DNA from 3 places in the Janthinobacterium algoris genome. Region 3 is predicted to be linked to each of the others. Evidence: predicted binding sites of a transcription regulator. Region 3 holds the regulator's gene; each other region holds the start of a gene.
The links. Region 3 encodes sigma-54, which starts transcription at its own class of promoters, with help from an activator protein. Its sites were predicted from a motif close to TGGCANGNAANCTGCTTT; they were not measured.

Region 1: the regulator sigma-54 is predicted to act here: its motif matches at 5,229-5,246, upstream of adh (aldehyde dehydrogenase).
Region 2: the regulator sigma-54 is predicted to act here: its motif matches at 6,208-6,225, upstream of ACQ4W7_RS25985 (circularly permuted type 2 ATP-grasp protein).

What each region holds. Positions count from the first base shown of each region.
Region 1 is NZ_JBNYXZ010000034.1:972-10,668, reverse strand. It holds gene ACQ4W7_RS28760 (porin) at 1-1,102, opposite strand, end outside; gene ACQ4W7_RS28755 (methanol/ethanol family PQQ-dependent dehydrogenase) at 1,391-3,127, opposite strand; gene ACQ4W7_RS28750 (DUF779 domain-containing protein) at 3,177-3,566, opposite strand; gene adh (aldehyde dehydrogenase) at 3,623-5,143, opposite strand; gene ACQ4W7_RS28740 (beta-propeller fold lactonase family protein) at 5,477-6,433, opposite strand; gene ACQ4W7_RS28735 (TonB-dependent receptor family protein) at 6,638-8,776, shown strand; gene ACQ4W7_RS28730 (substrate-binding periplasmic protein) at 8,831-9,664, opposite strand; gene pedF (cytochrome c-550 PedF) at 9,680-9,697, opposite strand, start outside.
Region 2 is NZ_JBNYXZ010000024.1:44,497-54,193, forward strand. It holds gene ACQ4W7_RS25960 (Fur family transcriptional regulator) at 14-439, opposite strand; gene ACQ4W7_RS25965 (alpha/beta hydrolase) at 543-1,883, opposite strand; gene ACQ4W7_RS25970 (proteasome-type protease) at 1,992-2,870, opposite strand; gene ACQ4W7_RS25975 (transglutaminase family protein) at 2,962-3,771, opposite strand; gene ACQ4W7_RS25980 (alpha-E domain-containing protein) at 3,771-4,724, opposite strand; gene ACQ4W7_RS25985 (circularly permuted type 2 ATP-grasp protein) at 4,718-6,172, opposite strand; gene ACQ4W7_RS25990 (sensor histidine kinase) at 6,410-7,561, opposite strand; gene ACQ4W7_RS25995 (hemerythrin domain-containing protein) at 7,905-8,414, opposite strand; gene ACQ4W7_RS26000 (KGG domain-containing protein) at 8,468-8,938, opposite strand; gene ACQ4W7_RS26005 (hypothetical protein) at 9,173-9,697, opposite strand, start outside.
Region 3 is NZ_JBNYXZ010000010.1:186,612-196,308, forward strand. It holds gene rapZ (RNase adapter RapZ) at 1-657, shown strand, start outside; gene ACQ4W7_RS16755 (enoyl-CoA hydratase/isomerase family protein) at 658-1,743, opposite strand; gene hpf (ribosome hibernation-promoting factor, HPF/YfiA family) at 2,001-2,360, opposite strand; gene ACQ4W7_RS16765 (RNA polymerase factor sigma-54) at 2,430-3,908, opposite strand; gene lptB (LPS export ABC transporter ATP-binding protein) at 3,913-4,668, opposite strand; gene lptA (lipopolysaccharide transport periplasmic protein LptA) at 4,668-5,249, opposite strand; gene lptC (LPS export ABC transporter periplasmic protein LptC) at 5,275-5,886, opposite strand; gene ACQ4W7_RS16785 (KdsC family phosphatase) at 5,932-6,465, opposite strand; gene ACQ4W7_RS16790 (KpsF/GutQ family sugar-phosphate isomerase) at 6,465-7,475, opposite strand; gene ACQ4W7_RS16795 (cation:proton antiporter domain-containing protein) at 7,584-9,563, shown strand; gene ACQ4W7_RS16800 (GGDEF domain-containing protein) at 9,578-9,697, opposite strand, start outside.

The DNA of each region.
Region 1 (9,697 bases), on a different contig from region 3:
AACCTTTCGAGCGCGTCTGACCCAATTCACCCACCAGGGTGATCGCGCTGTTGAGCGAGTAATACGCACCCAGGGTCAGGTTGGCGTTCGACTTCAAGCCGCCCGTACCGGCCGTGTTATCGTCGTTCTTGCTGATGCCGTAGGACAAGCCCAGCTTCAGCTTGTCTATCGTCTTGTAAGTGCCTTGCAGCAGCCAGTTCTTCGACTTGGTATCGCCCTGGTCCGCATCGGACAAGATACCCAGCCCTTTGCCGCCCTGGAAGTTGACCAGCACGCCGGCCGGCCCCATCTGGTACGAGCCGCCCACTTCCACGCCACGCATGGTCAGGTCATCGACACCTGGCGTTTTCGAGGTGAATTTTTGCGACTTCACGCCGAGCCAGGCTTTCAAGCCTTCCTGCACATACGTCAGCTGCGCTTGCACTTGCGGACTCGACTTCGAAGAATAGGTCGAGCCTGCCACGATGGGCGTATCGGAAACGGGGCTGACCAGCGCCACGTCGGCACCAAAACCGCCCGACTTCGGCGTGCTGTACATGATCTGGCCATAGTTACCCAGATAGGTATAACCGGCGCCGATATGGCCCAGGGTCACCCGGCCCCGCTGCGTCGCCTGCACCGGTGCGCCCGAGCCCAATAAGGTCATGTCGGACAGGATCGCATTCGCGCCGAAGATGCCATAGTCGCGGCCCAGCTTGAAGGTGCCCATCTGCTCATTGCCAAAGGTAAAGAATGCCTGGCGCACATCGACCACGCTGTTCTGGCTGATGGCGCTGTCGGTGGCCGTCGAGTTGTAGATGCCGATCAAGGCTTTCACGTCGTACTCGCCCAGGCGCGACGAAGCGGAAGTGATCAAGCCATTCGGCAGCAAGCCGTTGCCGATTGTGGTGCGATCCTTTTCGCCGCCGCAACCGAGCGCCTGGCCGCCCAGCGCCAGCCCGCCCACCGCATCGCCCGAACACGACACTTGCGTGTAATAGGCGTTGACGATGCCGCCCACCGACACCGTCCAGTCACCAGCCTTGATATCGACAGCTTGCGCCTGCCCCATCGCTGCGATTGTCATGACACCCAGGCTCCCCAGCTTGATCCATAGCTTCATTTTTTTCTCCTCTTTCTTCTCTGTTTTTAGTGTGCACACCAAAGCTTGATGTACCTCAAGCTTTGGCAATAAGCGTGCCCAGCACGGCTCAGAGGGGAAAAGAAAAAAATGGCGTGTCGACGTGTGCAACAGCGGATCAATCGCCACGCACGGTGTTCATTTTTTGACCGAAAGTATGCATAGCCGAGGTACAGGTAAACAAAAAACTGACGGCCTGGGCCGTCAGAAAAAAGAAAGCGCCCGGCAGACGGGGAGACACCCATCCGAGTGGCCCGGGCGTTTCACCCCTTACTTCGATGCCAGCTTGAAGACCCACACGGAACCGCCCTGTTCCAGAAAGTTGACCTTCTTGGCGACTTCGCCGCCCCACAGCGGCACCGCGCCACCCCAGCCGGAAACGACGGCCACATATTGCGTGTCGCCATCCTGCCAGGTGACGGGTGGCGCCACGACACCGGAGCCCGTCTGGAATTTCCACAGCGCCTTGCCCGTCTTCGCGTCGACGGCTTTCAGGTAGCCTTCCGGCGTGCCGTAGAACACCAGATTGCCGGCCGTGCTCATCACGCCACCCCACAGCGGCGCGTTGTTCTTGATTTCCCAGACGATCTTGCCCGTCTTCGGATCGATGGCGCGCATGGCGCCGATGTAATCGTCAAACAAAGGCTTGATGGTGAAACCGGCACCCAGGAAGGCGCCACCCTTCTTGTAGCTGATCGGCTCGTTCCAGATGTCCATGCCCCATTCGTTGGCAGGCACATAGAACAGCTTGGTTTGCGGCGAGTACGCCATCGGCATCTGGTTTTTGGCCCCCAGGAAAGCGGGCGCGGCAAACACGGTCGTACCTTTCTTGCCCTCTTCTCCCTTGGTCGGGTCGCCAGGGCGGCCGGCGGCGATGTAGTTCGGCCGTCCCGTCTTCAGGTCGATGCTGCTGGCCCAGGTGATTTTCTTTACAAACGGAAAAGCGTTCTGCAGCTTGCCGTTCGTTGCATCGATAACATAGAAGAAACCGTTGCGGTCGGCCTTGCCGCCGTAACGCTTGCCATCCATGTCAAAGGTGACGAACTCGTTGGCGCCGTCGAAGTCCCAGGCATCGTTCGGCGTGTTTTGATACGCCCACTTGATCTGTCCCGTTTTCACGTCCAGCGCCACGGTGGACGACGAGTACAGATTGTCGCCGGGACGCAAGTGGCTGTTCCACGGCGCCGGGTTGCCGGTGCCAAAATACGCGAGCTTGGTTTGCGGATCGTAGGTGCCGCCCATCCAGGTCGAAGCGCCGCCGGTTTTCCACAGGTCGCCCGGCCAGGTTTTGTTCACGGTGCCAGATACGCCGTTATCGATGGCCTTGCCATCCTTGTCGTAGCGGTGGCCCATATGGCCTTCCACGGTAGGACGGCTCCACACCAGGTCGCCCGTCATCGGGTTGCGCGCCTCGACCCGGCCCACGATGCCGAATTCGCCGCCCGACACGCCCGTCAGCAACAAGCCTTCGGCGATCAGCGGCGCGGCCGTCATCGAGTAACCGGCCGCATAATCGTCGATCTTTTCCTTCCAGACGATCTTGCCCGTATTCTGGTCCAGCGCTACCAGGTAGGCGTCGAGCGTGCCGAAAATCACCAAATTGCCGTACAGGGCGGCACCGCGGTTGACCACGTCGCAGCACGGCATGATGCCGTCCGGCAAGCGATGCTCATATTTCCACAGCTTGGCGCCCGTTTTCAAGTCAACGGCAAAGATGCGCGAATACGATGCTGTGACGAACATCTTGCCGTTATGAATCAATGGCTGCGATTCCTGGCCCCGCTGTTTTTCGCCGCCAAACGAGAACGACCAGGCCGGCACCAGCTTGGCCACGGTCTTGTCATTGATCTGCGTCAACGGCGAATAGCGCTGGCCCTGCGTGCCCATGCCAAACGACAAGACGCTGGCCGGATTCTTCGCAGTACTGTCGAGCATGGCATTGGTGACATTGCCCACGTCGGCCGCCTGGGCCAGCGTAGCAAAACCCAAACCGACGAGTATCCCCATGATTTTTTTCTGCACAATCATCTCCCTCTGTTTTATTAGTATGTGTGTATCAGGTCTTGCGGTGCTCATGCGGCTGGGCATGCAATAGCGCGCACTCTTCATCGGTGAACAGGCGCGAGCGTGTCAGGAAGCGCTTGCCCGTGCCGTTGTCGAGTGAAAACATGCCGCCATTGCCATCGACCACATCGATAATCAACTGGGTATGCTCCCAGTACTCGAATTGCTCGAGCCCCATGTAGAACGGTGTGCCATTCAAATTGCCGAGATAAATATCGGTATCACTGACATCGAACTCGCCCAGCGCGTAGCACATGGGCGCACTGCCGTCGCAGCAGCCACCCGACTGGAAAAACATCAGCGGGCCGTGACGCTGGCGCAACTTGTCCATCATTTCCAGCGCCGCATCGGTGGCGACCACCCGGGCAATTGCTGCACTCATGGCATCCCTTTCTGCGCGCCGCACCTGGATAGACAGGTGCGGTGCCTGTTGCCGGTTTAGAAGAAGCCCAGCGCTTTCGGGCTATAGCTCACCAGCAAATTCTTCGTTTGCTGGTAGTGGTCAAGCATCATCTTGTGGTTTTCGCGGCCAATACCCGACTGCTTGTAGCCGCCGAACGCGGCGTGGGCTGGATACAGGTGGTAGCAATTGGTCCACACGCGGCCCGCCTGGATGGCGCGGCCCATGCGGAAGGCGCGCGAACCGTCACGCGTCCACAAGCCGGCACCCAGGCCGTACAAGGTATCGTTGGCAATCGCCAGCGCTTCGGCCTCATCCTTGAAGGTGGTCACAGACACGACTGGCCCGAAAATCTCTTCCTGGAAGATGCGCATCTTGTTGTGGCCCTTGAACACCGTTGGACGCACGTAGTAACCGCCCTCCAGGTCGCCCGCCTGCGTGTGGCGCTCGCCGCCAGCCAGCACTTCGGCGCCTTCCTGACGGCCAATGTCGAGGTAGGACAGGATTTTTTCCAGCTGCTCCTGCGACGCCTGCGCGCCGATCATGGTGCTGGCATCGAGCGGGTTGCCCTGCTTGATGGCGGCCACGCGCTTCAAGGCCCGTTCGATGAATTTTTCGTAGATCGATTCCTGGATCAGCACGCGCGATGGGCAGGTGCACACCTCGCCCTGGTTCAGCGCAAACATGGTGAAGCCTTCCAGGCACTTATCGAAATAATCATCATCGGCATCCATCACGTCTTCAAAGAAGATGTTCGGCGACTTGCCGCCCAGCTCCAGGGTGACGGGAATCAGGTTTTGCGCCGCGTAACCCATGATCAAACGGCCCGTGCCCGTTTCACCCGTAAAGGCGATCTTGGCGATGCGCTTGCTCGACGCCAGCGGCTTGCCCGCTTCCAGGCCGAAACCGTTGATGATGTTCAACACCCCCGGTGGCAGCAGGTCGCCGATCAGTTCGATCAACACCATGATGGAGGCGGGGGTTTGCTCGGCCGGTTTCAAGACGACGCAATTGCCGGCAGCCAGGGCTGGCGCCAGTTTCCACACGGCCATCAGAATTGGGAAATTCCATGGAATGATCTGGCCCACGACGCCCAGCGGCTCATGGTAGTGATAGGCATACGTTTCCGCATCGATTTGCGCGACGGAACCTTCCTGCGCGCGGATGCAACCGGCAAAGTAACGGAAATGGTCGATGGCCAGCGGAATGTCGGCATTCATCGTTTCACGGATCGGCTTGCCGTTATCGATGGTTTCCGCCGTGGCGATCAGGCTCAGGTTCTGTTCGATGCGGTCGGCGATGCGGTTCAGGATATTGGCGCGCTCGGCAGGTGAAGTCTTGCCCCAGGCATCCTTGGCGGCATGCGCGGCATCCAGCGCCAGCTCGACGTCTTCCGCCGTGGAACGGGCGATTTCGCAAAACGGCAAACCGGTGATCGGTGTGATGTTGGGAAAATATTCACCTTTTACTGGTGCAACGAACTTGCCGCCGATGTAATTGTCATAGCGTTGTTTGAAGGGGTTGGCTACGCCCAGTTTGCTGATGTCTGCGAGATTCATGTCGTCCTCTATCAGGTTAATTAGAATGGAATTGATTTAATTAAAATCAAACGTCTGTTACAGATGGGGTGAGTACACGGAGTCTTCCGCAAATGCCGTGCCAGCTCGCCGTCCCACTACCAACTTAGCCGGTTTTACCCTTGTTACAAGGGCATGGCGGCCAGATCGATGCGCTTGATCGCCACCGCACGCCGGTCGTTCAGCCCAGGGGACTGTGTGTGCGTTTTGAACAAGGCAGGACTATCCTGTTCCAATTCGGGCCAGCGCCGTCCGTTCCCTGCGCCGCTGCACAATGGAACAGGTGTACCAGTCTGTAACACCTTTGCTGTGCCGCTAGCGAATCACCACGCCCCATGGCAATTCACCCACGGCAATATCGGCCACCTTGCGCGCGCTGGCCGTGTCGATGACAGAAACGCTGTTCGAGCGGCCATTGGCCACGTACAGCTTGGCGCCGTCGGGCGTGATGGCCATGTTCCACGGGCGCTTGCCGACGGCTATGCTTGCCGTCACCTTGTTGCTGATCGTGTCGATCACCATCACCGTGCCATCCGTGCCATTCGAAACATACAGCTGCTTGCCACTGGGATGGACGGCGATGCCGTTGGCATTCTTGCCCGCTGGAATAGTGGCAATCGCCTTGCGCGCGGTCATGTCGATCACGTAGACGGCATTGACCAGTTCGCACGCCACGTAGGCGCGGCCCGAGTCCGGACTGAAACCGATGCCGCGTGGACGCAAACCCACGGCAATGGAAGCCACTTGGCGGCGTTGCGCCACATCAATGACATCGACTTGCTCAGCCTCTTCTGCACTGACCAGCAGCCAGCGCCCATCGGGGCTGAAGACGGCATGTTCCGGATTGCGCCCTTGCACCTTGATGTCGGCCAGCAATGTGCCCGTCTGACCATCGAGCAAGGCCACGCTATTGTTTTCCTCGACGGCCACGGCCACGTAACGACCGTCCTGGGAAGCACTGACGCCCTCGGGCGACTTGCCCAGCGCCACGCTGCGCACGGGCGTGCCGCCAGCGTTATCGATCAGCAACAAGGCGCTGCTGGCGGCATCCGTAACAAACAATTGGCGTCCGGTGGGGCCGGCGGCGATGCCGCGAGGACGCGTGCCGGCGGCGATCTGGCGCACCACTTGGTCGGTAGCCGTGTCGATCACGCTCAGGGTGCCCGATTTTTCATTGGGCACATAGGCAAACGGAGCGGCTTGGATGGCGCTGCTGGCGAGCGCAGGCAACAGCCAGCACACCTGGCGCAAGCGCGAGAAGAAGTTGGGCATAATCACCTTTTCAATGGCAAAACGAGGGAAAAGCGCGCGGTATCGGCGCATCTGACCATTGCTGCATGCAAACGCCGTGCCACTGACAAGCGTATAATTTCAGCCCACCAATGGAGACATGGCAGGCATATTGCTTGATAAGACTAGGCAGACTTATGCCACACACGCCGCTCAAGCCGGCTTTTATTCATTTGGAGAATCCGCATGCAGCATCGTTTCCGCCTGAACACCATTGCCAGTCTGTTTGTCGCCGGCAGCGCCACCCTCGCGCCCCACATCTTCGCCGCCGAGGCCGCTGACTTGGCCAACGGGCAACTCATGGACACAGTGGTCGTCAGCGGCAGCCGCATCGCCCACCCCAGCCAGGAAGTGCCGGCTTCCATCGACGTCGTCGACAGCGCCCGCATCCAGGATGGACAAATCCGCGTCAACGCGTCGGAAGCGCTGGCCGCCGTGCCGGGCCTGGTCGTGCAGAACCGTCAGAACTATGCGCAAGACTTGCAAATCTCGTCGCGCGGCTTCGGCGCCCGCTCGGCCTTCGGCGTGCGCGGCGTCAAACTGATCAGCGATGGCATTCCTGCGAGCATGCCCGACGGCCAAGGCCAGGCCGCCACCTTCAACCTCGATACGGCCGAGCGCATCGAAGTGCTGCGCGGACCGTTTTCTGCCATCTACGGCAACCACTCGGGCGGCGTGATCCAGCTGTTTTCCAGGGATGGCCAACATCCCCCATCCGTGGAACTGAACGTGACGGGCGGCAGCTACGGCACCAGCAAGGTGGACCTGACGGCGCAAGGCCAGGCAGGCGGCATCGGCTACGTGCTCGACGGTTCGCGCTTCCGCACGGACGGCTTCCGCAACCACAGCACCGCCACGCGTGAACAGGCTTTCGGCAAGATCACCGTCAAGCCCACTGCAGACAGCAAGCTGACCATCGTCGCCAACAGCCTGCACCAGGGCAATACGCAAGATCCGCTGGGCCTCACCTGGCCCACGTTTTCCCGCGACCCGCGCGCCGGTGAAATCGACGCGAGCGATACGCAAAACCCGAAGCGCACCCTGGCCGAACGCTACAACACGCGCAAGAGCATCGACCATCAGCAAATCGGTGCCACCTACGAGCAATCGTTCGGCGATGACCGCCTGCATGTGATGGCGTATGGCGGCAACCGCGAGGTGATCCAGTACCAGGCATTTACCAAAGGCTTCCAGGCGCCAGCCAGCCATTCGGGCGGCGTGGTCGACTTCCAGCGCCAGTTCTATGGTATCGATACCAACTGGCTGCACGTGAACCAGCTGGCCGGCGGCAAGCTGAGCACCACCATCGGCATCGACTATGGCCGCTCCAGCGATGACCGCACCGGCTATGAGAACTTCATCGGCAATAGCTTTGGCGTAAAAGGCAAGCTGCGCCGCGACGAGCAAGATGTCGTCTCCAGCCTCGATCCTTATATCCAGATGGAATGGCAAAGCGGACCATGGCTGCTCAGCGCAGGTGTGCGCTACAGCAAGATGAAAGTGGCGGTCGACGACCATTTCCTCGGCAATGGCGATGACAGCGGCAGCCTGGAATTCAGCCATACGACGCCGGTGCTGGGTCTGCTCTACAAGCTCACGCCAAACGTCAACGTCTACGCCAGCGCCGCGCGCGGCTTTGAAGCGCCCACCTTGAACGAACTGTTTTACTCGGGCACGGGCGGCGGCTTCAATTACCAGCTGAAACCGGCCACCAGCACCAATCTGGAAGTGGGCGTCAAGGCCAGAATCAATAGCAACACGCATGTGAATACGGCCGTATTCCAGATCAAGACCAACGACGAACTCGTAGTCGACAAGTCCAGCGGCGGGCGCACCAGCTATCGCAATGCAGGTAAAACCTTGCGCCAGGGTATGGAGGTGTCGCTGGACTCGAACCTGCCGTATGGCTTCACGACAAAAGTGGCGCTGACCAGCCTGCACGCCGTGTATGACCAAGCGTTTGGCAGCGTGCGCGAAGGCAGTCGCTTGCCGGGCGTGCCCAGCGCCAACCTGTTTGCAGAACTGGCCTGGAAAGACACGCTAGAGCGTTTTGGCGCAGCGCTGGAAAGTGTGGCTAGCAACCAGGTCTACGCGGAAGACAGCAACAGCGAAAAGCCGGCACCCGGCTACACGGTGTTCAATGCGCGGTTCAATGCAAAACAAAGCGTGGGCAACTGGCGCTTCAAGGAATTTGCCCGTCTGAACAATCTTTTCGACAAGACCTACGTGGGCTCCGTCATCGTCGGCGACAGCAACAAGCGCTACTATGAAGCGGCGCCAGGCCGTAACTGGCTGCTAGGTGTCAGCGCCCAGTATTCCTTCTAATAAAAAGCCCACGCCTCTTCCGATGCGCGGGCTTTTCAACTAAAGCAAGCGACTTCAGGGCCGCGCTTCCTTCACGCCATACTTTTCAAAAATGGCTTTCAGCTCGCCGCTGGTGGCCATCTCGTTCATGGCTGCCTGCAGCAACTTGCCCACATCGAGCTGCTGGCGGCTGACGGCCAGGCCCACAGCCCAGCCGGCACGCGGCAAGCGGGCGAACGCCACTTCACTCAAGGGAAAAGCGGGATCGCTTTTCAGCAGCGATTCGATTTCCGAACGGTTGGCCAGCACGGCGTCGAGCTGACCCGCCTGCAATTGCCGCAAGGCTTCGGCGGCCGTGTCGAAGATACGCACGTCATCGCGGTACTTGCCATTCTCTTCACCCAGCATCAGCATGGCCGCGATCGAGACCTTTTCCACGCCGATGCGCTTGCCGGCCAGCGAAGCGACGCCATCGAATTGCGGCACGGCTTGCGCGCTGCGCACCAGACGCACGGTTTCCACGTAATACGGCGCAAAGATTTCAACCTTGTCGTTATCCGCCATCAGCTTCTTGTCGACCGGCACATGCAGCATCACGTCGGCAGGACCGTAACCCAGGTAATGGCCCTTCCACACCATATTACGCAAATCGTCGTTCAGGTTTTCGCCGGCGGGAAATGGCAGCAAGCTCAGTTTTAAACCCAGCTTTTTCGCCAGCGCTTCGGCGATGTCGATATCGATGCCCGTGCCCTTGTCGGAAAACGGCGCAAACTCGTTATACACAGCCACTTTCAGGCTGCCCGACTGCTGCACTTTCTGCCAGTCGGCGCGCGCCGGCGCGGCTGCGCACAGCGCCAGGCAGGCGAGCGAGATCATCGCACGCGCGCCCCGGAATTGAAATGAACGCATGGGACTCCTTCGTGATCAGTTCGATTCTCTGCG
Region 2 (9,697 bases), on a different contig from region 3:
AAGTTTCGGAAAGTTATTTGCAGTGCGGGCACAGGCCCTTGATCAGATAATCGACTTCGCCGCCGCTGAAGCCTTCCGGCAAGAGCACGGGCGGGGGCAGCTTGACTTCATTGAAACAGGTGACGTTCGCGCATTTGGTGCACTGGAAGTGCGCGTGTTCGTGCGCCTGGTGGCCGGCGCCCGCGCTGAAGCGCCATACCTGGTCGGCGCCCGCGATGCGGTGCACCAGTGCATTTTCCGTCAGCCATTCCAGCACCCGGTACAGCGTGACGGAATCGATATCGCTGTCCTGCGACAGCGCCTGCTGGATTTCATGGTGGGTCAGCGAACGGCTTTGCGCCATTAAAAAGTCGAGCACCTTCACGCGCGTCTTGGTGACGCGGGCGTTGGTGTTGCGGATCAGCGATTCGGCTTGCGGTGTAGAAGATGATGTCAACATGATAGGCCTGCTTGCGGGGGATCGGCTGGCGGCGTCATCGCCGTGCCTGTTGCCACCCTATGGGGCGTATCTTAGCATGCGTGCTCACAAGCATGAAGCCGTGTCATGCTTTGAACGTCCAATAGCGGCCGGCGAGCGTATCGACGGGGTCGAGAAAGCGCTGGTCCGCGCGCGCCTGGTTGCGTATCAAATAGAACATGTCGGACAGGGCCGAGCGCTTTTCCGCGAAATACGCGTGTTTCATGAAGCTGGTGTCCACCCCGGTGGCGTCGATGGTTTCCACGCCCGCCACGATCAGCATGCCGGCGCCGCTGTCGCCCGCGCGCGGGTAGCCGTGCACGGCTTTCGAGGCGGCCAGCGCCAAGTCTTGCGACGAAGCATACAGGGTCACGGGGTTACGCGCGCCGGCCAGTTTCGGCGCGATATCGTGTTGGAAGACGGCCGCGTCGATGTCGGGCGCGGACAGGATGATTTCCGTGATCTTTTGCGCCAGCTGCGGCTGCGTGGCCAGCAAGTCGGCCACGGCGCGCGCCAGCCCGCGGCTACCCATGCTGTGTCCCACCAGATACACTTGCGCCGCCTCGGTGCTGGCGAGAAAGTCGGCCAGGAAGGCCGTGATATGGGGTGTGCTCCACTCGATATTGTTTTCATCGACGGTGTAGCCGGCCAGGTCGCCCAGTGATGGCCAGCTGTAAAAGACGGGCGCGCCGTCAAAGCCCAGGTCGTAGGCCATTTGTCCCGTGCGCCGCGCCGCATCCTCGAAACTCACGTTATACCCATGCACAAAGACAAAGGCGCTCTTGGCGGCCGAGGCGCGTACTTGCGTCTTTAATGCCGCAAAAAAATGCTCGCGGTCTTGTACCTCGGCATCGAGCAGCACCACGTGCTTGGCCGGGTCGTCGCGAAATTCCAGGCGCCACAGCGACGGTGATTCCAGCTGGCCCATGCGGTGGTCGCGGGGGATGCTGATGTCGCAACTGCCATAGCTGAGCGGGCCATCGCCACCCAGGATATTGCGTTCGCTGCTGAAGCGCTGCGCCGGCGGCTTGCCCACGTCGCGCTGGCGGTCCGTGGCGAAATACACTTTCACGACGGCATAGTTCGAGACGATTACGCTTTTATCGGTCGGGGCGGGCACGCTTTCCACTTCGGGGAGCTGGGGCAAAGGCCGCTGCAGCGCGCCGAGCAAGCCTTGCGCGACAAACAGGGTTTCCATGTCGTCCGACACCTTTGCCGTGGACAGGGCGGCCGACAGGGCCAGTTGCAGCTGAGGTTGGTCAGGCTCGGCTTCCAGCGCGGCGATGGCGGCCAGGATGGCGGCGGCACTGTCGAACTTGGCGATGGCCAGCTTGAGCCTTCGAAAATGGCTGGCGACGGCCTCGGGCGCATGGCCGCGCGCGCCATGTCCGATGGCCGCCACGACGGCGGAAGTGATCAAGTCCATGCGCCACCTGCCTTTCAAGTCAATCTGGATTAAATGTCAACCCATATTGCCATAAAAGTACGCGCAAAGCGACTTGTCCAGCACCGCGCGCAGGCGGTGCGCGGCAGATCAATGTTGCTTGTCGTCGCTGAACTGCTGCGCCAGCGATTGCAATGGCGCCACCGTCAGGCCGCCGCGACTCACGTGTTCGGGGATGGCCACGCGCACGGGCTTGCTGTGCATATTGCTTGAGGACAGCACGTTCGTGGTGGTTTCCGGCGCCGCATTCCACACGGGATCGACGATGCCTTCGAACACATGTTTCAATTGCTCGCCCCAGGTGTCGCGGATCATGCGGAAATACTGGTTCTTTTCATCGATGGTGACGAAGCGCGTGACGGCCAGGCTGCCTGTCTCGTATACGAGCAAATCGAGCGGCAAGCCGACGGAAATGTTCGAGCGCAAGGTCGAATCCATGGAAATGAGCGCGCATTTGGCCGCTTCGTCCAGGCGCGTCGTCGGGTTGATGACTCGGTCGATGATGGGCTTGCCATATTTTGCTTCGCCGATTTGAAAGTACGTGTTTTCATCGTGCGATTCGATGAAATTACCGGCCGAATACACCTGGAACAATCGGCAGCGCTCGGCGCCTATCTGGCCACCGAGGATGATGCTGACATTGAAATCAATGCCGCACTCGGCCAGGGCCTTCGCTTCGCGCTGGTGCACGGTGCGCACGGCGTCACCCACGATACGCGCCGCGTCGTACATGCTGGCCACGTTCCAGATGCTGCGGCCATCCGCATCCACGTGTTCGGAGACGATCTGGCGGATCGCCTGCGAGATTGACAGGTTGCCGGCCGTCATCAGGACCAGCATGCGGTCGCCCGGGTTCTCGAACACGCTCATCTTGCGGAAGGTGCCCACCTGGTCCACGCCGGCGTTGGTGCGGGAGTCGGACAGGAAGACCAGGCCTTCGTTGAGGCGCATGCCTATGCAATAAGTCATCGTCGTAAATCAAGTCAAAAGGGGAAGCATTCTACACCAGCCGGGCCATGCCACCTGCTGGCAAGGCCCGGCCAGCCTCATTTCTGCCGGCTTACACGGGCACGATCTGCACATCGACTCTCAATGTTTCCGTGCCGCCACCCTGGCGCACGCCGCGCACGGGCGCGGCCGAATCGTAGTCGCGCCCGATGGCCAGGCGGCAATACGCATCCGTCATCAGCCGCGCGTGCGTCACGTCGATGCTGACCCAGCCCGCGAAATCCGTGTCTTCCGTCCAGGCGTCGACCCAGGCGTGGCTGGCCGCGTGGCCCGTCGTGCCCGGATCGATGTAGCCGGACACATAACGGGCCGGGATGCCCCAGGCGTGGCAGCAGGCCAGGAACAGATGCGCATGGTCCTGGCACACGCCGCGCCCCAGGGCCAGGGCGTCGCCGGCCGTGGTGGTGACCATGGTGGCGCCGCTTTCATAGGCCACCTTGCCGACGATGTGCTCGGCCAGGCGCAGCAAATACCCGGTGCCCGCCGTCACGCGCCGATCCGGCAAGCTGGCGGCCGCCAGTTCCAGGATGGCCGGGTTGGCCTGCGTCAGGGACGTTGGCATGGTAAACAACAGCGGCGACAAGGTATCGATCAAGTTCAGCCGTCCCTTGTGCGGATAAATGGTTTCCACCACGCCATGCGCCACCAGGCTTAGCGATTGATGGCTGCCGTTAATCGTCAGCATGTGCGACAAATTGCCGTAAGCATCCGTGTAGGCATGGCACCGGCCCGGCGTGGTGATTTGCCAGGACAGGGCGCGCTGCTGCGGCTCGATACGCGGCGTCAGGTGCAGTTGCTGGATGGTGTAGGCCAGCGGCGCGCTGTAGGCGTAATGGGTTTCGTGGCGGATAGTAAGTTGCATCAGGCCGCCAAGGGAACGAGGAAGTCGCGGCTGACCCGGTTGCCCAGGTCATAAATGTTTTCTAGAAACTCGGTCAGGGTCAGGTGCAAGCCCGCCTTCATGATGTCGTCGATATGGCCAAATTTTAGCTCCGCATGCAGCTTGCCGGCAAACCTTTCCGTATCGGCCGAGACATCGTTGCGGACCTGTTTCAGGTTTTCCACCACGTCATCCATGCAGGCCAGCAAGGAACGTGGCATGTCGCCGCGCAGCATCAGCAATTCCGCCACCCGTGCCGGGGTGATCACGTCGCGGTAGACTTTGCGGTAGATCTCGAAGCCGGAAACGGAGCGCAGCAAGGCCGCCCAGTAGTAAAAGTCGCGCTGGGTGATGTCTTTCGACGTATCGCGCGCGCCGTGGAACTTCACGTCGAGGATGCGCGCCGTGTTGTCGGCCCGCTCCAGGAAGGTGCCGAGGCGGATGAAATGGATGGCTTCATCCTTGAGCATGGTACCTAAAGTGACGCCGCGCGACAGATGCGAGCGGTACTTGACCCACTCGAAGAACTGGCTGGGGTCCGTTTCCAGCAGATTGCTTTTCAAACGTTTCTGCATGTCGAGCCAGGTGGCGTTCTGGATTTCCCACACTTCGGTCGTCAAAGTACCGCGCACGGCGCGGGCGTTTTCGCGCGCGCCCGTCAGGCAGGCGAAGATGGACGAGGGGTTGTTCGGGTCGCGCACCATGAAGTCGAGCACGTCGCGCGTGTGAAATTGACCATCGCGGCCATATTTGTGGTCGTACGCGCTTTGCAGCTCGGAAATGCCCAGGGTGGCGCGCCAGCCCTGCTCGGCGTCTTGCTCGGACTGGGGCAGCATCGACGTTTGCATGTTGACGTCGAGCATGCGCGCCGTGTTTTCCGCCCGCTCCGTGTAGCGGGCCATCCAGAACAAATGATCGGCGGTGCGGCTCAGCATGTTTTCTCTCCTGCAAAAGCGGATGTGGCTTCGAGTACCCAGGTATCCTTGGTGCCGCCGCCTTGCGAGGAATTGACCACCAGCGAGCCTTCGCCCAGAGCCACGCGGGTCAGGCCGCCCGGGACCATGGAAATCGTCTTGCCGGACAGCACGAACGGACGCAAATCGATATGGCGCGGCGCGATACCGGCCTCGACATACGTGGGGCAGGCGGACAGGGCGAGTGTCGGCTGGGCGATGTAGCCGGCGGGATTGGCCAGCAGGCGCTGGCGGAAATCCTCGATCTGCGCCCGGCTGGACGCCGGCCCCACCAGCATGCCATAGCCGCCCGCGCCATGCACTTCCTTGACCACCAGTTTCCCCAGGTTCGCCAGCACGTAGGACAAATCGGCCCCTTTGCGGCACTGATAGGTCGGCACGTTGTTGAGTATCGGTTCTTGCGACAGGTAGAATTTGATCATGTCGGGCACGAACGGGTAGATCGACTTGTCGTCGGCCACACCCGTGCCGATGGCGTTCGCCAGGGTGACTCTTCCGGCGCGATACACGGACAGCAGGCCCGGCACGCCCAGCGAGGAATCGGAACGGAAGGCCAGCGGGTCGAGGAAATCGTCATCGACCCGGCGATAAATGACGTCCACGCGCTTGGGTCCGCGCGTGGTGCGCATGTACACGGAATTGTCGTTGACAAACAAATCCTTGCCTTCGACCAGTTCCACGCCCATTTGCTGGGCTAAAAAGGCGTGTTCGAAGTAGGCGGAGTTGTACATGCCGGGCGTCATGACGACGACTGTCGGGTCATCCACGCCCATGGGCGCGACGGAGCGCAGGTTGTCGAGCAGCATGTCCGGGTAATGGTCGACGGGGGCGATGCGGTTGCGGGCGAACAGTTCCGGGAACAGCCGCATCATCATCTTGCGGTCTTCCAGCATGTAGGATACGCCGGAAGGCACGCGCAGATTGTCTTCCAGCACATAGAATTCGCCCTGGCCCGCGCGCACGATATCGACACCGGCGATGTGCGCGTAAATGTCGGAGGCGACGGCAATGCCCTGCATTTCCGGGCGATACTGGACATTCTTGTAGATTTGCTCGGCAGGGATGATGCCCGCCTTGATGATGTTTTGCTCATGATAAATATCATGGATGAACATGTTCAAGGCTTGCACGCGCTGCACCAGGCCCGTCTGCATCTGCGCCCATTCGGCGGCGGGGATGATGCGCGGGATGGTGTCGAACGGTATCAGACGTTCCGTGCCGGCATCGTCGCCGTAGACGGCAAACGTGATGCCGACGCGGCGAAACGTCAGATCGGCTTCGGCCCGCTTGCGGGCGATGGTCTCGGGGGATTGCTGCGCCAGCCAGTTGTCAAATTCACGATAGTGTTCACGTACCTTGCTGTCCGTACCCACTTCATCCGCAGTCATTTCATTGAAAAAATTTGCCATGTTGTGATTTCCCTTGAGCCGTGTCTACGTATAGCTCAGCAGGAAGCGTGCCAATGAGGTGCCAGCGAAAGTGTGTAAAAAACGACCATTTTTGTAGCGTCAATCCATCATCCGCACCGTTATGGTGCATTCGGTGTCAGTTCTTGGGGAGTTGGGCGCGAGGCGGCAAGAACGGCCGGCAATCGACGGCTTGACCTCAGCGGCGTCCAGCGTGCGTATCGAGACTGAAGAGTGGCATCACGGCGCGACAGTGCGCGGGAACGTCACTGTGAACACGGTGCCGACGGATTCGGATGAACTCACCGTGATCGTCGCGTCATGCACCCAAGCAGCTTCTTGGGCGATAAACAGGCCCAGACCCAGACTGGTGTTCGGTCGTGCATCCAGTTCAGCATCCAGGTTCAGTTGAACGAGCGGTTGGAAAATTGTTTTCAGTGCCTCCGGCGCGATGACCGGCCCGATGTTGCTTACCCTGACGACGATCGTCTCGGCAAGTCCCTCGGCTTCCAGCACCACCTCCTTGCCCTTGGTCGAATATTGCGCTGCATTGATCAAAAGATTGGTCGTCAACTGGTGCAGCCGCAGGCCGTCAAAGGCGCCGACCAGGCTACCGCTGGGCCGATAAATGATGGCGCTCGCAGGGTACATCGCGCGCGCGTCGGTCGCTGCTGCCTGAAATACCTCGTCCGCATCGATGCGCGTGCGCGAGGCTGGCAAGGTCGCTCCCATTTGCAGGCGCGTAAATCCGAGCAGGTCGGTCACCATCGCGCCCATCAGCATCGCGCTACGTTTGGCTTTTGTGGCAAGGCTGATCGCGTGTTCCGACATGCTCGCCTGCCGAGCCAACAAGTCCACCGCAGTTGTGATATTGGCTAAGGGCGCGCGCAGGTCATGGCTCAGTACGGCGACAAACAGATCTTTGGTGCGGTCTGCGCGTGCCGAATAGGTCACGATGGACTCGGCCAGCGCCTGGTCGATCGCTTCGTTAAACCGCACCATTTCATACGTACTCGTTGCCGACATCTGACTCACTTCCGGCAACCACAGACGCAAGACGGTTGCCCGCAGCGCTCGGAACTCCGAGCTAAGCTGCAGCAGCGAAAAATTGCTTGCGTGGCGCAGGCGACCGTGGATGGCGGCAGCGGTTTCTTCCTCGGCCGCAGGCATTGTGCTGCCCTGAGACTTATCGAATTGCTGCTGCTTGCTTTGGTTCGTTTCGATATCGAGTGCCACGGTACGCAGAATCGCCTCGGCGTGATCCCGGAGCGCCAGTTCGGACATCTGAGCGGAGTTCGGTTCGATTGTCCTCGCGAAGGCAGTCCACTCTGCAAGAATTTGCGGCATTTTGGCGTCAATAAATGCGGCGAGTTTCATTTGTTGTACTTTCATGTTGATTAAAGCCTGTGCTGGTCGCCACCAGACGGATGCAGCGCGATCTCCGCCGCGTAATGAGGGGGCTGCATAGGCTGGCGTTACTATTTTACGTCACTGTTATATCTCCCGTCGCGCCGACTTCAGCCATCGGCGCGCGTGGGGTCAGGCAGGTAGGGGACGAGAAGTACTGTGGCGCGCCCGCAGGCGATGCACGAGACGGCGCGTACCAGATGTGATGGGAACGGGCGTTATCTCGCGCGCATCAACGATGCGCGCGCCTTGCCTGGACAGGGGGGCGGAAGCGAGGGTTGCCTACGCAAAAAGCGGCGCGTGAGGACGCGCCGCCGTATCACGACTGTTACTGTAATAGCGGAAGTTCGATTTCGGCTTTCCGCGCTGCGATTGCCGCGCCCAAACCGTCTAGGTCAAGATTAGCTTTGCGTGCCTTGGGAAACATTTCGCCTTCCTCTTCACCTACGTGGTGCTCAATCTGCTCGGACAGTACCTTGACTTTGGCATCGTAGAGATCCTCGTCGGCATTCATCGAGAGTATCTGCGCAATCAGATCTTTCGCCGAGGCATGCTCGACCGTTGCTTCATCCATCAGATCGTCGTCGCCAGTCGCTTCGCGCACGGCCGGATAGAAAATTTCCTCTTCTGCCGTGGCGTGCTTGGTTAATTCCAGGCAGATTTGCGTCGCCAGCTTTTTCTTGCTCGCGCGTGAGCGGTCGCTGAGTCCTGCGTATTGCTCGAACAAGGCTTTGACGTTTTTGTGATCCTGTTCCAGAAGATCAATGGCGTCTACTTGTGTTGTGTTAGGGCTACGGCCTGTGGCGGCTGCTTCAGTTGATTTCGATGTCGTAGGCATGATGTCGATTCCTCGTAGTAATTTGGGCGCGCCGTGGCGCGCCCATGCAGGTCTTATTTCGAACGCGAACCCGAACCGGATTTATCCTTGTCTGTGGACGACGCGGATAAGCCAGAGCCAGAGCCAGAACCAGAACGCGACGAGCCACCCTGGTTGCCAGCGCCCGACTGGCCGCCATCGGTTTTTCCGCGCGAACCGCTGTCGCTTTGCTGATTACCATCGTTCTTGTGGCTCATCGCGCCGGCTTCGCGGGCTTCCTTGCTGGTAAATTCATGCGCGTTACCGGAAGCATGTGCGGCACGGCCGCCCTCGGCAGCGATTTCGCGCTGCTTTTCCGGGTCCATCGAGGCAAAGCCGCGGTTGCTCGTATCGCCGCTTTGCGACGAGTCCGACTTGCTGCCGCCTTGGTTCCCACTGCCGCCTTGCGACTGTTTGCTGGCGCTGGAACTGGCTTGCGATTCTTTGGAATTGCTGTCCGACTTGCTATTGCCGCCTCGATTGCCGCCTTGGTTTGATGCAGTCATGATGATCTCCAATGTGATTGAAAAATCTGGCTAAGGTTTCATCAGCCGATGATGCCGTTGCCTGAAACCATGGTAGGGCGTCTATGGTGTAATATCGTCAGCCTTTCGCCTACGCTTGCGTAGGAATGCCACTCGCCGATGAGTGGGAGAATGCAGTGGCGCGACTAGTATTGCTGAGGTAACTCGTCAATACTTGCTCTTGAAACATGCTCCACGCTCTCGCTTGTTGGCAGCTTATGGCGCGACGAGCAACATGCTATTGCTGGTCAAACGGGCGATCGCCTGCGACCATGCAGTCAGGGAAAAATTCTGTGGATCATCATGACCGTTCGCATAGCCCGTATCGAGCACGGCGTGGAAGGCAGGGATCAGCCACGTACCCTTGCGCACGCTGGCGGCGATGTACAGCAGGGCCAACCGCTCGTATTGCGCCGGCGTAAAGCCCGGATCGGGTGCCAGGCCGTCGTTGCCCTTGCCGCCGCCCGGTACGGAGTTGCGTGGCTGCACCAGCTCCACGTGCAGAAACAGGCCCGTCAGCGAAGGCTTGTCCTTTTCCAGCTTGCTGGCGTAGCCGGGCGTGCCAAAGTCCCGCACTTGCAGCGAGCCGCCCAGGCGGTTCACATACACATGGCCTTTCGGACCGCCGCCCAGCGCCGGATTGCGCAGCGTAAAGTCATTGAAGTCCCAGCCGGCATCATTGATGTGCGCGGGAATGGAGTCCGCCAGGAAATTCGGGTAGCTGGTGTCGTGGATGACGAA
Region 3 (9,697 bases):
AATGTGGCGCTGCTGCGCGACCAAGGGCACGACGTCAAGGTCATGTTTTTGACGGCGACCACGCATTCCCTGGTGGCGCGTTTCTCCGAAACGCGGCGCAGCCATCCCTTGTCGCACGAATTGCGCCCAAATCAGAATCCGGCCAGCCGCCGCACCCTGATCGAATGCATCTCGGAAGAGCGCGAACGCCTGTCTGCCATTGAACAGCTGGGCCATGTGATCGACACCTCGGAACTGAGCGCCAACAAATTGCGCGCCTGGATCAAGGATATCGTCGCCGCCGAACGCGCCCCGCTGACCCTGTTCTTTGAATCGTTCGCCTTCAAGCTGGGCGTGCCGCTGGACGCCGATTTCGTCTTCGACGTGCGGGCCTTGCCGAATCCCTATTACGACTTGGCGCTGCGCCCGCTCGACGGACGCGACGCGCCCGTGATCGCCTTCCTCGACGCGCAACCGAGCGCGCTGGAACTGCTGGCCGACATCCGCGCCTTCATCGAGAAATGGTTGCCGTCATTCAAGTCCGATAACCGCAGCTACCTGACGGTGGCCCTGGGTTGCACGGGCGGCCAGCACCGCTCCGTGTACATGGCGGAACGGCTGGCGCAATACTTCGGCCCCAACGAGCGCGTGGTTCTGCGCCACCGCGAGCGCTCTTAATTAATTCAGACGGTAAAGCGGATGTGCGGCGGCCGGCCAGACGGGAGCGAAGAAACGCGCCACCATGGCCGCATCGACCTCGTCCAGGCTGGATGGATTCCAGCGGGGCGCATTGTCCTTGTCGACCACCAGCGCGCGCACGCCCTCGATCACTTCGCCATGCTCGAAATTGTGGCGTACCACCGTGCGCTCCATGCGCAGGCAATCGGCCAGACCCAGGTGGGCGCCCCGCTGCAGCAATTCCAGGGTCACCGACATCATCAGCGGCGAACGCAGACGCATGGCCGCCAAGGCCTTGCTGGCGAACACGCTGTCATCCTGCGCCAGCGAAGCCATGATGGCGGCAACAGAAGGGGCGCCGAAATGGCGGTCCAGCGCCGCGCGCGCCGCGGCCAAGACAGAAGCGCCCGCCTCGGCCTGGAACGGTGCCGCCAGCGCCTTGATGGCCACCGGCAAGGCCTCACCCGGCGTCGATTCGAACAGGTCCAACAGCGCCCCCATGTGCGCCTCAGGCAGGTACACATCGGCCAGGCCCGTGTACAGGGCATCGGCCGCGTTGATCGTCAAACCCGTCAAGCCCAGGTACAGGCCCAGCTGGCCCGCCAGGCGGGAAAGAAAATAGCTGCCGCCCACGTCCGGGAACAAGCCAATATTGACTTCCGGCATGGCCATGCGCGTGCGGCCCGTGACGATGCGCAGGCGGTTGCCTGGCCCGGCTTGCGCCACGCCCATGCCGCCGCCCATCACCACGCCATCCAGCACGGCGATATACGGTTTCGGATAGAAATGAATTAAATGATTTAAGGCATATTCTTCCGTAAAGAAATCTTCCAGTTGGGCACTGCCGCCTTGCGGCGTGGCCAGGCCCGCATCGTAAAAGAAACGGATGTCGCCGCCGGCGCACAGGGCTTTTTCACTACTGGAACGGATCACGACGGCGTCCACCTGCGGATCGTAGCGCCAGGCCAGCAAAGCCGCGCTCAGCGCGCGCACCATGTCCAGCGACAAGGAATTCAAGGCTTTCGGGCGGTCGAGCACGATGTGGCCCGTGCGGTTGCGAATGGAGGTCTGGACGAAGTCGCTCATGGCAAAATGAAAAAAAGTGAGAACGGGAACATTCTAGCGCTTGCGAGGGGAATATTGCGTTTGACAGGTCCGGGCGCAAAAAAGGGCGCAATGTGCGCCCTTAGTTGATCACAACCGGTTCAAAGTCGCAGGCCGTAGAACACGTGGGAAAACCGTAGCGAGCGGATGTGAGTTGTGGCTGAGAAGCGGAGCTGTGCATATGCACAGTAAGCATCGGAGGCCGCAAATCGCGACGCGCAGTAGGTTTTTTGGTGTTCTTAGGCGGCGGCGAATTCTTCGTCCGAGTTGTCTGGCAGATGCTTGATCGCCTCTTTACCGTGCCCTTGCACTTTGGTTTTGTACTTCATCACTTGCCTGTCCAACTTGTCGATCAGGGTATCAATCGCGGCATACAGGTCTTGCCCCAGGCTTTCCACGTAGACGGTCTTGCCACTCAGACGCAGGTTGACTTCAGCCTTTTGACGTTTTTCTTTCTCTTTGAGGTTATCCACGGTCAGAATCACGGCAATATCGATGACTTGATCGAAATGACGTTTCACGCGTTCCAGCTTCGTTTGTACGTATTCACGGATGGCTGGTGTGACTTCGAGATGATGTCCGCTGATGGTGAGATTCATACACACTCCTAAAGATGATCGGGTTCGTGCGGTCCATCGACTCCGGCCCGCAGAGGAACCGAAAAAAACTTACAAACACTTACGCAGGCTCACTGGCGGAATTTTCAACGCTTCCCGGTATTTGGCAACAGTACGTCGCGCAATCACCATGCCTTGTTCCCCCAGCATGTCCGCAATCTTACTGTCGGATAAAGGATTTTTAGGGTCTTCTGCTCCTGTCAGTTGCACGATCAATGCCCGTATCGCCGTCGATGACGCTTCGCCCCCCGCTTCGGTGGCGACGTGGCTACCAAAGAAATATTTCAACTCAAACATGCCATGCGGGGTCAGCATGTACTTTTGAGTTGTTACCCGCGAGATAGTACTCTCGTGTAAACCCAGTGTATCAGCTATTTCACGGAGCACAAGGGGGCGCATGGCAACGGCCCCATGCGAGAAAAAGTTCTTTTGTCTTTCTACTATCGCCTGCGCCACGCGCAAGATCGTGTCAAAGCGCTGGCGCATATTCTTGATCAGCCACTTGGCTTCCTGCAACTGTGCGCCCATGGCGCCCTCACCTTTGCCCTGCTTGAGCAAGTTGGCGTACATGGCGTTGACGCGCAGGCGCGGCATGACGTCGTTGTTCAGGGTGACTTGCCAGCCATTGCGCGCGCGCTTGACGACGACGTCGGGCACCACGTAATCGGACACATCTGAGGCGAAGACGGCACCCGGATGCGGATTGCACTGGCGAATCACGGTCTGCGCTTCGCGCAAGTCTTCCTCGTCGCAATCGAGGGCTTTTTTCAGCTTGTTGAAATCGCGCTGGGCAAACCAGGCCAGGTGCTTTTCCACGATGACGAGGGCCATGCGCCGCGTCACCATGGCGATATGCGGCAAACGCTTGATTTGCAAGGCAAGGCATTCGGACGCATTGCGCGCGCCCACGCCGGGCGGATCGAAACTTTGCAGCAGGGACAAGGCCGTGCGCAACTCGTCGGCGTCGATTTCCAGCTCTTGCGGCAGGCGTGCCAGGATGTCGTCGAGCGACTCTTCCAGGTAGCCATTGTCGTCGAGCGCGTCAATGATCAGCTCGACCAGCGCGCGGTCGCGCAATTCGAGCACCGTCACGCGCATCTGCTCCATCAAATGTTCGCGCAGGGTGCAGTGATGGGCTTCAAGTTGCGGGCGCGAATCTTCGTCGTCGGGCGCCTTGCCCCGGCTCGCCTCGCTCCAATCGCTGTCGCCGCCATCCGCTGCGGCCGGGCTGTCGCCAGCCTCGCCATCAAAGGTCTCCGCTTCGGCCGGCGCTGCAGGCGCCTCCTGGCTTGGCGGCTGGGGCGGTGCATCGGCCGGCGCGGCCGTGGAACTCAAGGCGCCATCGGACAGCAGGCGCAGCGAACGGTCGAGCGGATCGTCGAGGCGCTCGAGCAAGGGATTGTCCGTCAGTAATTGCTCTAGTTCCTGGTGCAATTCCAGGGTAGACAATTGCAACAGGCGTATCGATTGCTGCAACTGCGGCGTCAGTGCCAGGTGCTGCGAAGTGCGCAGCTGCAATGATTGTTTCATTGGCTCACATGCGGAAGTGTTCGCCCAGATAGACCCGGCGTACCGACTCGTTCGCGATGATGTCGTCGGGGCGTCCTGACGCCAGCACCGAGCCCTGGTTAATAATGTAGGCACGGTCGCAGATACCCAGCGTCTCGCGCACATTATGATCGGTGATGAGGACGCCGATATTGCGCTCCTTCAAGAAGCGCACGATACGCTGGATCTCGATCACGGCGATGGGGTCGACACCGGCGAACGGCTCGTCGAGCAGCACGAAACGCGGGTCGGTGGCCAGCGCGCGGGCGATTTCCACGCGGCGCCGCTCGCCGCCCGACAGGGACAGCGCCTGGTTCTCGCGCAACTTTTCAATCTGCAAGTCGGCCAGCAATTTATCCAGGCGCTCCTCGATCTCGGCCTTCTTCAGGGGACGGCCTTCGACGGTCTGGATTTCCAGCACGGCGCGGATATTGTCTTCCACCGTCAGCTTGCGAAACACGGATGCTTCCTGCGGCAGATACGACAGGCCCATCTGCGCGCGGCGGTGGATCGGCAGGCGGGAAATGTCCACGCCGCTGATATCGATGCTGCCGCCGTCCGACGGCACCAGGCCGACGATCATGTAGAACGAGGTGGTCTTGCCGGCGCCGTTCGGACCCAATAGCCCGACCACTTCGCCGCATTCGACTTGCAGCGAAACATCATGTACGACTTGCCGCTTGCCATAGGTTTTTTGCAGCCCGCGAACGATCAGGGTGCTGCCGCAACGAGTATTGTCCATTATTTCTTTCCTGGCGCAGGCGTGGCCGGCGCTTTCTCCGCCGCCGGTGCCTTGGTCTTCGGCTGGATCACCATGCGCACGCTGCCGCCATCCGCGGTACTGGTGCCGCTGTCGGAGTTTTCCATCGCAAACACTTCCTTGCGGCTGTCATATGAGATGAAGGCGCCATTGGCCACGTCAGTGACTTTTGTGCCTTCCAGGCGCGTCAGCTTGGCTTTGGAAAACAGTTTCACCACTTCCGTCTTGTTGTCGTATTCCACGCGCTCCGCTTCGCCTTCGACCCACAGATCGCCCGCGCCATCGCGCTTCTGGCGGAAGGTGGCCAGCTTGCCGGGATCGGCCCAGAAGGTAATGAACTGGTAGCCTTGCGGATCTTCCGTGATCAGGGCCCGGCCCGCCTTCATGGTCAAAGTACCCTTGACCAGCACGACGTCGCCCGTCAGGGTACGCACCTGTTTGACGTCATCGACATGGCCGCTACGTGCCGTGATGACGGCTTCCTTCTCGGAATCGGCCTTCTCGGCATGCGCCACGCCCATCATGGCCAGAGAAAATACGGTCAACAGCAAGATGTTCTTCATAGTATGGTTTCCTTGTTTCATTCTGTCATTTTGCCGCCGCGGCCGGGCGCGGTTTCGGCGGGAGGACCATGCGCAGCGCATTCTGCACTTCCACCACGCCGGTAGCGTTATTGGCCTTCATGCCGATGCCATTGATGCGCGAGGCGCCCGTCAGGATATCGACGGGCACGTCCGTTTCCATTCTTTCCTCATCCGGGAACACCGTCAGCGCTTCCGTCTTGACTGTCAGTTTCTGCGCCTTCGGACTGGCCACGCGGTCGATCACGACATTGCGGTGCAGTTGCAGCCGGGTATTGTCCTGGTCGATATGCGCCAATTCCGCATTCATGTTCATCGGCGGCATGCCTGGCGTGAGCTTGCGTACGAAGGGCTGGTCGATATCGGATGAATCGTCCAGCGGATAATGCGTGAGCTTGGTGCCCGATACGATATAGCTGGGCTTGCCCGTCAAGTCCATGCGCACCAGGCTGAAATTGGTGATGAAATAGTCTGGCTCATCCAGATGCTTGCTGGCCGTGATGTCCTGGGCATTCTTGTTCATCACTTCCAACAGCCAAAAACTGCCCAGCGCAAAGACGACGGCCCCCAGCACGGTAAAAATCATGCGCCAGCGATGGGCGCCTCCTGGCTTACGCATAGGATTTCACTCTTTCAAATCTCACTGGCGGCATGGCAATGCGCCTCACTCCAGGAACGGCGCCATGACGCGCGCATAGTTGTCCTGGGCGCGCAGCAGGAATTCACAGATCTCGCGCACCGCGCCGCGGCCGCCGCCGGCCTGCGTCACATGGTGCGCCAGTCCCTGCACTTCCGGACGCCCGCCCGGCACGCTGACGGCAAAGCCCACGCGGCGCAGGATGGGCGCATCGATGACATCGTCGCCGATATAACCGCATTGCTCTTCCGTCAAGCCCGTCAGCGCCAGCAGTTCCCGAAACGGCGTCAGCTTGTCGTGGCCGCCCTGGTGCACATGGGTAATGCCCAGGTCTTGCGCGCGGCGCGCCGTGATGGCCGAGCGGCGCGCGCTGATGATGGCCGTCTGCACGCCCGATTCCTGCAGCAGCTTGATGCCCAGGCCATCATACACATTAAACGTTTTCATCATCTCGCCATCCGGGCCGAAATGCAGGCTGCCGTCGGTGAGCACGCCATCGACGTCAAAGATCATCAGTTTGACCTTGGCCGCGCGCGCCAAGTTGTCCGCTACGCTGTCCATCAGATCACCTTCGCTTGCGTCAGATCATGAATATGCAGGGCGCCCACCAGCTTGCCGTCGGCATCGACGACCAACATCTGGTTGATGCGGAACTGCTCCATCACGGCCACGGCGTCGACGGCCAGGCGCTCGGGCGCGATGCTGCGCGGCTGCGCATGCATGACGTCGCGGATCGCCACTTGCGTGAAATCCTGCACGCGCTCGAACATGCGGCGCAAGTCGCCATCGGTGAACACGCCCACAGGGCGGTCATTCGCATCGACGACGGCCGTCATGCCCATGCCCTTCTTCGTCATTTCTTCCAGCGCCTGCAGCAAGGACGCGTCCACGGCTACCTTGGGCACCCGTTCGCCGCTGCGCATGACGTCATGCACATGCGTCAGCAGGCGACGGCCCAGGGCGCCGCCAGGATGCGAGCGGGCGAAATCTTCTTCCTTGAAGCCGCGCAAGTCGAGCAAGGCCACGGCGATCGCATCGCCCAGGGCCAGGGTCACGGTGGTGCTGGCCGTCGGCGCCAGGTTCAGCGGACAGGCTTCTTTCTCAACAGAAATATCCAGGTGTACGTCGGCCAACTGGGCCAGGCTGGAGTTCGGTTTACCCGTCATGGAAATGAGCACGCCGCCCATACGCTTGACGACGGGCATGATGGCCATCAGTTCCGACGATTCGCCGGAGTACGATATGGCAATAAAAGCATCTTCCGAGGTGACCATGCCCAGGTCGCCATGGGCCGCTTCGGCCGGATGCACGAACAGGGCCGGGGTGCCGGTGGAAGCGAGGGTGGCGGCAATCTTGCGCGCGATATGGCCGGACTTGCCGATGCCGGAGACGACGACGCGTCCCTTGCATTGCAACAACATCGCCACGGCGCGGCCCACGCTGTCGTCCGTGGCCAGGCGCGTGTGCAGCGCAACGATGGCGTCGGACTCGATCTGCAAGGTGGTACGGGCCAGCGCGACGGCGCGCTCGGTCGTCACTTGCATGTCAATTCGATCAAAAGCTTTCAGCATTGTTTTTTCATGGGTTACACTCATGCCCAAAGTATAAACGAATTAGGAAAGCAAAAAACTTGCCAGTCACAACAAACAACGATTTCCATTGACCGTACCGGGCAACCCATGTTTTCCTCGCTTGAACTGACCCTGATGTTACTCGGCAGCGCCGTGCTGGGCGTGGTCGCTTTCAGAATGTTGCATTTGCCGCCCATGCTGGGCTACCTGGCCGTCGGCATCGTCATCGGCCCCCACGCGCTGGGCCTGGCAGCGGAAAACGAGGCCAGCCACACCCTGGCCGAGTTCGGCGTCGTCTTCCTGATGTTTTCCATCGGGCTCGAATTCTCTCTGCCCAGGTTCCTCGCCATGCGGCGCATCGTCTTCGGCCTTGGCATGGCGCAGGTGGTCACCACCATCGTCGCCACCGTCGTCTTCGGCTGGTTCGTCGGGCGCTACCTGTCCGCCTACATCCACCTGAGCTGGCAAGCCGCCTTCGCCCTGGGTGGCGCGCTGGCCATGTCGTCGACGGCCATCGTCTCGAAAATGCTCACGGAACGGCTGGAGCTGGAAAGCGAACACGGCCGCAAGATCATCGGCATCCTGCTGTTCCAGGACTTGGCCGTGGTGCCCCTGCTGATCCTGATTCCCGCCCTCACGCGCGATTCGGACAACCTGGCCGAAACCCTGGCCTGGGCGGGCGGCAAGGCCTTGGTCGTACTCATTTTGCTCTTGTTCATCGGCCAGAAGCTGGTGCGGGGCTGGCTGACCATCGTCGCCAAGCGCCGCTCACAAGAATTGTTCATGCTCAACCTGCTCTTGATTACGCTGGGCGCGGCCTGGATCACGGAACGGGCCGGGCTATCGCTGGCCCTGGGGGCGTTTGTTGCCGGCATGCTCATTTCCGAGACGGAATTCAAGCACCAGGTGGAAGAGGATATCAAGCCGTTCCGCGACGTGCTGCTGGGCCTATTCTTCATCACCGTCGGCATGCTGCTCAATATCCGCGTCGTGCTCGACAACTGGTGGCTCGTCTTGCTGCTGCTGTGCGGCCCCGTGCTGCTGAAATTCGCCCTGATCGCGGGCCTGGCCCGGCTGTTCGGTTCCAGCAACGGCGTGGCCTTGCGCACGGGGCTGGGACTGGCGCAGGCGGGCGAGTTCGGCTTTGTGCTGCTGAACCTGGCTGGCGGCATCAAGCTGATGGACCCGTTCGTCGTGCAGGTGGTGCTGGCCTCGATGGTGCTGTCGATGCTGGCGGCGCCCTTCCTCATCGCCAAGTCCGACGCCATCGTCATGAAACTGGCGGCCAACGACTGGATGATGCAATCCTTGGCGCTTACCAAGATCGCCACGCGCACCATGGCGTCGCAGAAACACGTGCTGATCGCCGGCTTCGGGCGCAGCGGGCAAAGCCTGGCCACCCTGCTGGCAGAGGAAAAGATCGAATACCACGCGCTGGACCTGGACCCGGAACGGGTGCAGGAAGCGCAACTGGCCGGTGCCCACGTCTCGTATGGCGACGCGGGCCGGCGCGAAAGCCTGGTGGCGGCCGGCATCTACCGGGCCAGCGCCGTGGTGATTACCTACGCCAACACACCCTCGGCACTGAAGTTATTGCATCTACTTAAAGAAATGGCGCCGACTTTGCCCGTTATCGTGCGCAGCCACGACGACACCGACCTCGACCTGCTGAAAAGGGCGGGCGCGGCCGAAGTGGTGCCGGAATTGATGGAAGGTAGCCTGATGCTCGCTTCGCACGCGCTGATCATGATGGGCGTGCCCCTGCGCCGCGTGGTGCACCGGGTGCAGGCGGCGCGCGAAGAGCGCTACGCCTCCTTGCGCGGCTATTTCCACGGTTCCAGCGACGCGGGCGACGATGCCGAGTTGGAACGCCTGCATACGGTCACCATCAACGAGGGCGCGCACTGCGTGGGTTTGCCGTTGAGCACGATCGACGTGGCTGGCTGCGGCGCGTTTGTTACGGCCATCCGCCGCGGCCGCGGCAGCCTTGATGTTACCCCCGAGACGCGGCTGGCCAGCGGTGACGTGGTGGTACTGCGCGGCACGGCCGATGCCGTGGCCAAAGCGGAAACATTGCTATTGAAATAATCAACCGATCTTGGTCAGCCCACCTGCGCCTGCCAATTGACGACTTTGTTGCGTCCGCCCGCCTTGGCCTGGTACAGGGCCTGGTCGGCGTGCGCCACCAGTTGCTGCGCCACCGTTTCGATGGGTAGCAGCGC